Regions from separate parts of the Paenibacillus sp. B2(2019) genome, predicted to be linked through region 1. Evidence: predicted binding sites of a transcription regulator. Region 1 holds the regulator's gene; each other region holds the start of a gene.
The links. Region 1 encodes LexA, which represses DNA repair genes until DNA is damaged. Its sites were predicted from a motif close to CGAACATATGTTCG; they were not measured.
Positions count from the first base shown of each region.

Region 2: addB (helicase-exonuclease AddAB subunit AddB) is a predicted target of LexA. The motif match lies at 1,325-1,338, and genes of this name have one in related genera.
Region 3: PAENI_RS17770 (YhjD family protein) is a predicted target of LexA. The motif match lies at 1,621-1,634, and genes of this name have one in related genera.

Region 1 is NZ_VTZR01000025.1:289,011-292,273, reverse strand. Features, by position in the region: gene PAENI_RS26490 (DUF896 domain-containing protein) at 1-201, opposite strand, end outside; gene PAENI_RS26485 (LysM peptidoglycan-binding domain-containing protein) at 311-724, opposite strand; gene lexA (transcriptional repressor LexA) at 1,020-1,646, shown strand; gene PAENI_RS26475 (L,D-transpeptidase) at 1,919-2,257, shown strand; gene PAENI_RS26470 (hypothetical protein) at 2,407-2,787, shown strand; gene PAENI_RS26465 (hypothetical protein) at 3,022-3,263, shown strand, end outside.
Region 2 is NZ_VTZR01000028.1:116,781-120,043, reverse strand. Features, by position in the region: gene PAENI_RS28805 (DUF4097 family beta strand repeat-containing protein) at 1-129, opposite strand, end outside; gene PAENI_RS28800 (MerR family transcriptional regulator) at 375-1,175, shown strand; gene addB (helicase-exonuclease AddAB subunit AddB) at 1,469-3,263, shown strand, end outside.
Region 3 is NZ_VTZR01000020.1:375-3,637, reverse strand. Features, by position in the region: gene PAENI_RS17780 (NAD(P)H-dependent oxidoreductase) at 1-324, shown strand, start outside; gene PAENI_RS17775 (winged helix-turn-helix transcriptional regulator) at 389-763, opposite strand; gene PAENI_RS17770 (YhjD family protein) at 1,208-1,600, opposite strand; cyclic di-GMP riboswitch class I at 2,093-2,183, shown strand; partial or broken gene PAENI_RS17765 (choice-of-anchor A family protein) at 2,294-3,263, shown strand, end outside.

The sequences.
Region 1 (3,263 bases):
ACGCCCCTTGTTACCTTGTTCATGCTCATCATTATCGACCAATTCAATCGTATTCAATTGTGCTCGGAAGTTATTGCGAATATTCCCCAAATAAATTTCACGAAGCTTGGCGCGTTCCGCCGTTTCCTCTTGATTAAGGCCTACGCTCTTCTGTTTGCGTGCCAATTCGTTAATACGCGCGACCAACTCATCAATATTCAAAACTTTCCCTCCCCTTATAAATTAATTCTAACTCTGCCATGAGAAAAAGAGCTTGTCAAGGTTTACTCCCTGCAAGCTCTTCATGTCCTCTTATTATGTTCTTAGAATATTAATATATAGGTAAAGTGAGAATATCTCCAGCATTAATCTGACTACCTTTAATGCCATTGGATTTTTTAATTCCTTCTATATATACAGCCGTTTTCATATCAGAAGGTTTATTCTCAAGAGCAATACTCCAAAGTGTATCTCCACGTTCAACCACTACGCGCTTCTCATCCTTCATTAAAGTAGTAGATCCTGCAAATACATTACCTACTACTGTAAGTCCTGATAGTACGAGCACGATGATCAATGTCAGTTTAATAACAAAATCTCTACGGAACAAACGCATCAAGCCTTCAAGCAAAAACTCTGTAATCTCTTTAATCTGAGCTGAATAACGGGTAATAGGATTATGTCCTAAAGATTCAACCACTGGGGCTTTATCGTAGATGCTACGGTATGTACTGTATTTTAACATGAATATCATCCTCCAAACACTTGTTCTTACTTTTGAAATTATAATAACACGAACATGTGTTTTGTTCAATACTATTTTAGAACAATTGTTCTCTTTTTTTCAGAGGTTACTATTTACCATATTCTTCATATAAAGAATCACTCTTATCGTTTAGATGAAGGAAACGCAATCAATACAAGACTACCATTTATTAACTCTTTCGAATTAATATTTATAATAGTTAGAACTTATGTTTGTGCGAACGGTAGTTCTATGTTATAATTTTCCCAAACATTACTATATGGGGTTGATTCCAATGTCAAAGATTTCAAGTCGCCAGCTGGCGATCCTGGAATTTATACGTAGCGAAGTCCGCAGCAAGGGTTATCCTCCTTCCGTCCGGGAGATTGGAGAAGCTGTTGGTCTTGCTTCCAGCTCCACAGTTCACGGTCATTTGGATCGGCTAGAGAAGAAGGGACTTATCCGTCGAGATCCAACGAAGCCTCGTGCGATAGAATTGCTTGGCCAAGAGGATTCCGAGAATGTCCATCATTTCGCGCAAACCGTCGCTCGCATTCCTGTCGTAGGTAAGGTTACCGCCGGGGTTCCTATCACTGCTACTGAGAATATTGAAGACTACTTCCCGCTTCCAACTCACTATGTTGGAGATAACAAAGTATTTATGTTATCGGTTCAAGGTGACAGTATGGTCGAAGCTGGGATTATGAATGGCGACTATGTTATTGTTCGTCAACAACAAACGGCTGATAACGGAGATATCGTTGTAGCTATGACCGAAGAAGATGAAGCAACCGTTAAGACTTTTTATAAAGAACGTGATCATATACGTCTTCAGCCGGAGAATCCGGCGTACGAGCCTCTTCGCCTTAATCGCGTAACCATTCTCGGCAGAGTTATCGGATTATTTCGAGATATCCACTAAGTATGCACTCCTACCATGCGAAAACGGATACCGCCCTTTAAAGGACGGTATCCGTTTCTACGAGAAGTATAAGGATAGGGTATATCGTAAAAATAAAACTTTCTTTTATTTTTTAAAAAGCTGTTCTGCAAATGCAGAACAGCTTTTTAACTGTTATCAAACCCTATTTATCAATCATAGAACATTTGTTCCCATAAGCTAAAATGACCATTTTTAATGAATAACCGTTTAGGCATCCTGCTCATATCTTAATTAGAAAGGAGTGTTGCACAATGCCAAATTACCGGATTATAGTTGATCTGACGCAGCGTATGCTTTATCTTCTTGATAACGACATTGTGATCAGGGGCTTCCCAGTCGGAATCGGTAAAATGTTAACTCAATCACCACTCGGTGAATTCACAATCATCAACAAACAACCCGATCCAGGTGGTCCATTTGGGGTCTTTTGGATGGGGCTATCTAAGCCTCACTATGGGATACATGGAAATAATGATCCCTCATCCATAGGGCACGAAGTATCCCACGGTTGTATTCGTATGTACAATGAAGATGTGTTAGCACTAGCTGCGATTGTACCGATTGGAACACGAGTAACGATCAGGAATTAAATCTATCTCTATAGATAAACACGCCTCACTCATGGTTCACTGGAGGGGGCGTGTTTGTATTTATGTATTTTTGATGACCTAATAGGAATTATGTGGTTATATGTCGAATAATGTTAACAGGATTTCAAATTGAAAGGAAGTGTCTCGTTTTGAACAACTCAAAAATTAGAACCCTCGTCGATTTTAAAGTCGATGCACTTGTTAAACTCTCTGGCTTATTGTTAAATAACGATCAAGCGAGTGGAAAAAAAGTAAATTTACTCACCTCATTCGGCAGTATTCAAGGGACCATCTCCCCTTCCACCTCCAATAAAGAGGATGTTTTTGACTTAAAATCTCTAATGGATGATGTCATTGTAGATGAATACATATCTTATTTAGGTGCGGAACATCCCGATAAAAATTTCAGCTATAACTTTGTAGTCCTTAATGATGTTTCTGTAAGACCCTATACTCACTATGAATCTCCGATCGAATACAAACAGCTAATTGTTTATACTGATCAAATCACAGCCTTCAATTTCTTATGATTTTGACATATTTATTTTAAATGCTCTCAACAAAGCACTCCAGCAGTTGCCCCAATTTTGCACTCAGCTTGCAAAATCGGCAGATCTCTGGGTGCTTTCTCTTTTTCTAATCAGTAGTCGTTTCCTAAATTCCCACGATTTTCGCTCTTAACAGATACTAGTAGAGAGAATTCAGGCATATCTTTCAATAAGCAATAAATCTTGCTCTACTGAGATCATTGGAGGTGTGATTACATGCTGATTTTCTTGATGTATATGTTTGCCATTGTAGGAGGAGTCTTAATTCTAAGTGCCGTTATTATAGAATTAAAAAAACTATCTACTTCTTCTGAACTTTCTAAGCTGTTAAACGCAACCTCATCTTTTAATATTATATTCACCAAAACATTCATTCCGCCCAATCAATCTCACTTGATCGCCCTTAATGAACCTTATAAAAAAATAGCAATAGGTACCAGCAATCCGAAAACAAGCAA
Region 2 (3,263 bases), on a different contig from region 1:
CTTTTGGGCAGGTATGATGTAATTTTTTTCCTCCATGGAAGTGGAGTCGGAGGAACATCCTGCTAATGATATCAATAGTGTCACCAATATGCCTATAGTAGTTAGTAATTTTTTTGCAGTACTTTTCATTGTAAAATGCTCCTTCGTTAAATCATTTTGTTTTTAATATAGCCAGTCCTACGAATGCCAATCCTAAGCTGCTATACAGACAAATTCCGATATGCAACAAAGCATTAGAGTAATACATGATTTAGTTCTTCATGTTTGCCTTTCTCTCTGGTAATAAATTCATTTTGTATTTCGTTGCGTTTATGAGTCGCATATGTTTTAATCATCATAAACTTTTGTGTTACAAAAAGGTCAAGAGGGTAGATATGAACAACTATTTTACAATTAAGCAAGCAGCAGAGATCGTAGACATGACCACTGAGACCTTGCGGCACTATGATCGTATTGGATTAGTCAAGCCATGCCATAAAGATGAATTGTCGGGATATCGATACTATTCCGAGCAGGAGCTCGTAAAGCTGCAAACCATTGAACTGCTCAAAGCAATGGATCTTACTTTAATGGATATTAAAGATATTTTGCAGCAGAATGATCTCTCTAAAGTAATTGCATTTCTAAAACAAGCAGAAAAAAGAGCAGACGATAAAATTGCTCGTCTGCAGTATGCAAAATCGAAAATTAAACGTGCCTATCTACATTATGAAAATAAGTTCCAAGACGGTTATAGTCAAAGTGAAAATTACTTTGTCAGACACATAGAGGAAAGGGTAATTATGCTTTCGAATAAAATGGAAAGCCCCACACTTAAGAATTTATGGGACTATCACAGACATTTCTATCAACAAATTGAAACGTCTCTGCATTCACAATTTCTGTTTGAAGATATGGCAGGAATGTTCACGACTGAAGGAATAACACGATTATTTGCTGTTTGCTTGAAATATCCGTCTTTAGAGGGGCTGACTGTGCTACCAGAAGGGGACTATCTGTGTGCAATTTGTACCGAAGAGAATAAGAATGCTGTATTACAAAATTTACTTGAAAGGGCAAAGACGGAATACGATGTGTGTCCAGATTTTGTTCTTCATAACATTATTGTGACTGGAATATTGCAGTGGGATTATCAGATACAACTGTTCATTAAGAAGGAAAAGAAAAATGTTTGATTGAAAGTCGCTAATTTAGCGGCTTTTTTTTATTAAGGAATCATGTTTCTTGCTTAACAAACTAGAAATACTAAACAGCAAGTCACCAAAATACGATAGTTGCTGTTTACTTCGTAGCTTTTTTATTGTAAATCATTAGAAAATACTAGCAAACGCATGTTCTGATATGTGCAGCTATGCTATACTGAGGGGACGAGGAACGGCTGAACTTTTTCATTTGAACATTATCAAACGGTGAGTATTTCACCTTGTATCATATACATTTTCTCCGCTACGGAAGGAGTCTATCATTTATGTCGGTAACCTTTTTACTAGGCCGCTCTGGTAGTGGCAAGACAACAAAAATATGGGAGTCTATCTCATCTTCATTAGAGAAGGAGCCTCTTGGCGCGCCAATCATTATTCTTGTACCGGAACAAGGTTCCTTTGGAGCAGAACGGGGGCTTCTGACCGTAGGGAATGTGAAGGGGAGTATTCGGGCGCAGACACTGAGCTTTTCTCGGCTTGCCTATCGAGTGAAACAGGAAACTGGAGGCAGCGCTAGTTTGCCTATCAGTGAAGAAGGTAAAAAGATGTTGATTTACAAAATCATCAGTCGCCGTAAAGAGGAATTGAAATTGTTCGGTGCCTCTGCTGACAGACCGGGTTTTGTGGAACGGTTGAATCAACTGCATACGGAGATGAAGCGTTGCTGCTTGGCTTCCTCTGATTTAGAGGAGCAGTTATCCGCAATGCGAGGCGCTATTGCAAGAAGTCCTATTCTTGAAGGCAAGCTGGATGATTTACAGTTGGTATTCAGCGATTTAGAGAAGGAAATGTCACGCCTCTATATCGACGAAGAGGATCGTTTAGCGGAATTAGCTGAGCATATTCCTGATTCCTCTTACATTCGCGGGGCGGAGATTTGGGTTGATGGGTTCCACGGCTTTACCCCGCAGGAATTCGTAGTGCTTCGTGAATTGATGCAGCAAGCATCGAAGCTGACCGTGTCCCTTACACTTGATCGTTCGTATCCCTATGGAGATCAGTTGAATGAGCTTGAATTGTTTCACCCAACTGCGGTTACTTACATTAAACTGCGTGGAATAGCTGAAGAGCTAGGCATTGATGTGTGGGACGAGCTTCTGGAGCCAGCGGTTCTTCCGCGTTTTGAAGAAAGTCCTGTTCTTGCTCATCTCGAAAGGGGATATGACCGCCGAAAGGTCTGGATGGGTGCAGATGAACTGGCAAATGAAGCGATATCTATAGGCGCAGCAGTTTCTCACAGAGCAGAGGTTGAGGGAGCACTGCGTGAAATGATCAGACTGGCGCGAGATGAAGGTGCAAAATATGGTGAAATGGCCGTATTGATGCGTAATATTGGAGATTACGAGCAACTGATTAAACCGTTGTTCCAAGATTACGGAGTACCTTTTTTTCTGGATCAGAAGGTAAATGAGCTGCACCATCCATTGGTAGAGTTTGTACGTTCCGCATTGGATGTGGTGCGTCGACGCTGGCGCTTCGAGGATGTATTCCGCTGTGTAAAGACAGAGCTTTTGCTACCGCTGGACGGTAGTATTACGCGTGAGGATATGGACGCCTTAGAGAATTATGTGCTGGCTTGTGGGATTCAAGGGTATCGCTGGACGGATGGCCGTTCATGGAAAGGGATCCCTAGCTTGTCGCTGGAAGGCGGCAGACAGATGGATGAAGAACTGCTTGCTACAATGGAGCGATGCCGTGCTAGTATAACTGGTCCTCTATTTGCTTTTGAGAAACGGATACAGAAGAGTAGAAGCGGCCTTGAACTATGTACCGCAGTGTACAAGCTGCTTGATGAGACGGATGTTGCCCGAAAGCTGGAGAAACTTAGTGTCGGTGCTATGGAGAAGGGGCAACCCGAGAAGGCTAGAGAACATAGTCAGCTGTGGGGTGCAGTGCTTGATCTGCTAGATCAGATCGTCGAGATGATGGGCAACGAGAGACTTGAATTTGATGTGTTCACCGGAGTCCTAGAGACAGGACTTGCTGAGCTTAAGATGGGACTTGTTCCTCCCGCGCTCGATCAAGTACTGGTTGGTAACATGGATCGGACTCGACCAACGG
Region 3 (3,263 bases), on a different contig from region 1:
CCTCTGCTTAAAAAGTGGTTGAACGAAGTATTTACTTACGGATGGGCATATGGTTCGAAGAGTGATAAATTAAGAAATCGAAAAATCGCATTAGCTGTAACTGCCGGAGGAAGTGCAAAAGACTTTAGTGAAGAAGGTAAACTCGGCTACGGGCTTGACCGTATTTTATCTCCCTTTGACACGACTTTTTTGTACTGCAACGCTGATTATCGTTCCTTCTATGCCATTTATGGCACGGAATCTGAGACGGTAGGAAGTACGGATTACTTAAAGAAATTGGATATTAGTTCGCAAGGCTATGTTGAATTTATCGAAAATATGTAATTAGAATTGAAACAAAAAGCAGCATTTTCATTAATGGAAATGCTGCTTTTGTCATAAGTTGTCGTTAAATCGTAAAAGGTATGCTTATCTCTTGCGCGGCTGGAACGAAGTTTTTCTCTCCCCAAGTGCACATCATATCCAGCACCGGAATAAGCGATTGGCCCTTCTCGGTTAAGGAATACTCAACTTTAGGGGGAATCTGGGGGAATTCCTCGCGCCTGACGAGACAGTCGGCTTCCAGTTCTTTCAACATAACGCTTAACGTCTTAAAAGGTATTGTACCGATACCCCGTTGCAGTTCATTGAACCGCACGATCTTGTTTTCAGAGAGATGGTAGAGAATAGTCATTTTATATTTACCACTAATGATAGACAAGGTGTAGCCAAAGCTAGTGTCCTTCTGCTGAATGCCAGGTGGTATACAGATTTCATCACTCATGGGCTAGTACCCTCCTTCAGAAAATATTCAACGAAAAGGCAAACGCCTGTTGTCGCTCCGTACTCAGGTCCCGACTTTATTATGTTTTCAACCTGCTATCAAGTCATCCTGCGAGCAACGAACTCACTATATCATTTTGAAACAATTAGTTCAAAGCACTCATGGCTAACTATCAATCGGTCGATTTTCTCTGTCGGCGAAGAGGGCCTCTTTGGTTGGAGATCAAAAGTGTCAAGCGGATAGCCTAAGCGACGAATTGAAGTTTTTTAATGTAATTTTCATGTGAGCATCATCTTATTTTCAGGTTCAAGGTATATATTGAAGACACCAAACACCCCCCAGTGTTTTGTGGTATAAATCTCTCAGGTCTTGCCAACTCCCATGGTAAGGCCTATTTTTTTGTTCGCTAATTAAATGGGGGAGGGGGGCAGCTTCTTCGCTACTTCACTTAATCTGATACTGCTCTTCATAGCTCTTAAAAGATGAAATATCCAGACCGAGATATCTGCGCATATGAATGGCAGCTTGGGCAGCGACAATGTCGTTTAACAGCAGCATTCGTTCATGGTATCCACGACATATAAATTTGGCTTCTATCCCCGTGTTAAGTCTGTTCTGCTCATAAACCTTGATTCCACGTTTTCTCATCTCTGAACGAACATCTCTTAGATCTGTTGTAGCAACTGCTGCGGCTGTTTCAAGAACCTCCAGATAGGGGGTGGGTGTTCGTAAATGTGCAGATAGAATGGCGGAGTCCCGTTCGAAAGCTGATAAAATCATCGGAAGCAATAAATAAGATTTCACCAGCATGTTGTCCCTGCTTTCAGCTCTATTCATGAATCTCATCACCTCTAATGGGAACGTATATTCGTATTCTACCCCGATATTCCAAAAATAATCAATGGTATTTCTAAACAGCTAGTCCAATGTGATTGAATTCACAACTAAATTAGAAAGAATAAAATATATTAAAATTGTAATAATAAAATATAATGCTTCAGACTTATATAAAGGGAGAATTAGGATGAAAGAGGAAGGAAGTCTCCACCGTGGAATGGTATTTGGTTTGATTCTAAGTATTCCATTATGGATATCGATATTAGGTTGGATAAAGTTACTTTAAAATTAAAGGAAAACCTTTGTGTGAAGCGCATTTAGGCGCTTTTTTTTGTGCTTGCTTACGCGTATGAATATCAAAAGGAATTGATTGACAATTGTGGGGATGGAGCGCTAAACTATTATTAGTTCAAAAGTATTAAAAGTCATAGACTATTATTTAATAGGATGCTTAAAATGCTAGTTCTAATCTGCAAGTCAATACATATATTATCATGATAATAGCAAACCGCCTGAAAGGGTGGGACGCAAAGTCCAGGAGTCTAAAGTGTCTTAAATGCGCTATGACCGTCCGACTGCCATGAGAAGGGAATTCCACTTCTTTTTTGGCGGTCTTTTTTGTTGTTAGGTCCTTTAGAGTTTCTGGTAATTATTCTGATTAAATATAAATCATAGATTTAGGAGGTGTGCTTTTTGAAAAGAAGAATGAAACCGCTGCTTGCACTAGTATTAGCGGGGATATTGACGGTAGGTAGTGGGCTTTCTGGAGGTCATTTGGTAAATGCGGCTGGGGAGGTGCTTCCCTATACTCCTACACCTGTGTTAGGTATTGCAGGGAATTTTAATACTTTTATTTTTGGGGATTTCAAACAATCTAATGATCAGGTTCATGGGCGCCTTGCGGCCAAAGGTAACATTACTTTGCAGAATTACGGTGTATCCAAGGATAATCCAGGCGGAGATGTTCTTATTGCTGGTAATGACATCAGTTTTACTAATGGGACTGTTCATGGAGCATCCGTTTATGGTGGTGTTTTTTCCGGCAACGGTGTAGATCTTAAAGAACCAGCGAGAAAAGGGACTCCTATTGATTTTGATGCTGAAGAGCAATTTCTTATTGGACGTTCTAATGATTTCTCTTCGCTTGCTACAATAGGAACTTTCAAAAAGGAATATGGGAAAATAACGATTGATGCTCCGGAACCATTTAACGTTCTTAATCTTAGTGCTGCCGATTTCGCTGGTGCTAATGGCTTACAGTTTAATATTGCAAATAGCGCCACAGTTATCATTAACGTTAGCGGAAGTTCAGTTAACATTCCAAGCTTTCAAATCTGGGGAGGTAGCCCTAACAAGGTATTATTTAATTTTTATGAAGCTAGCACTGTTGATATTGGAAGTTTAACAATAGAAGGAACTATCCTAGCTCCGCTTGCAAAAGTAACTTATAATTCCGGTGAACTGCATGGGACGCTGATTGCAAAGGGATTTTCTGGTGGGGTGCAGATGCATTGGTATCCATATGGAGGGGAAGAACCACCTCCGACACCAACGCCGACCGTGACACCAACACCGACGCCGACCGTGACGCCAACACCGACGCCGACCGTGACACCAACACCAACGCCGACCGTGACCCCAACACCGACGCCGACCGTGACGC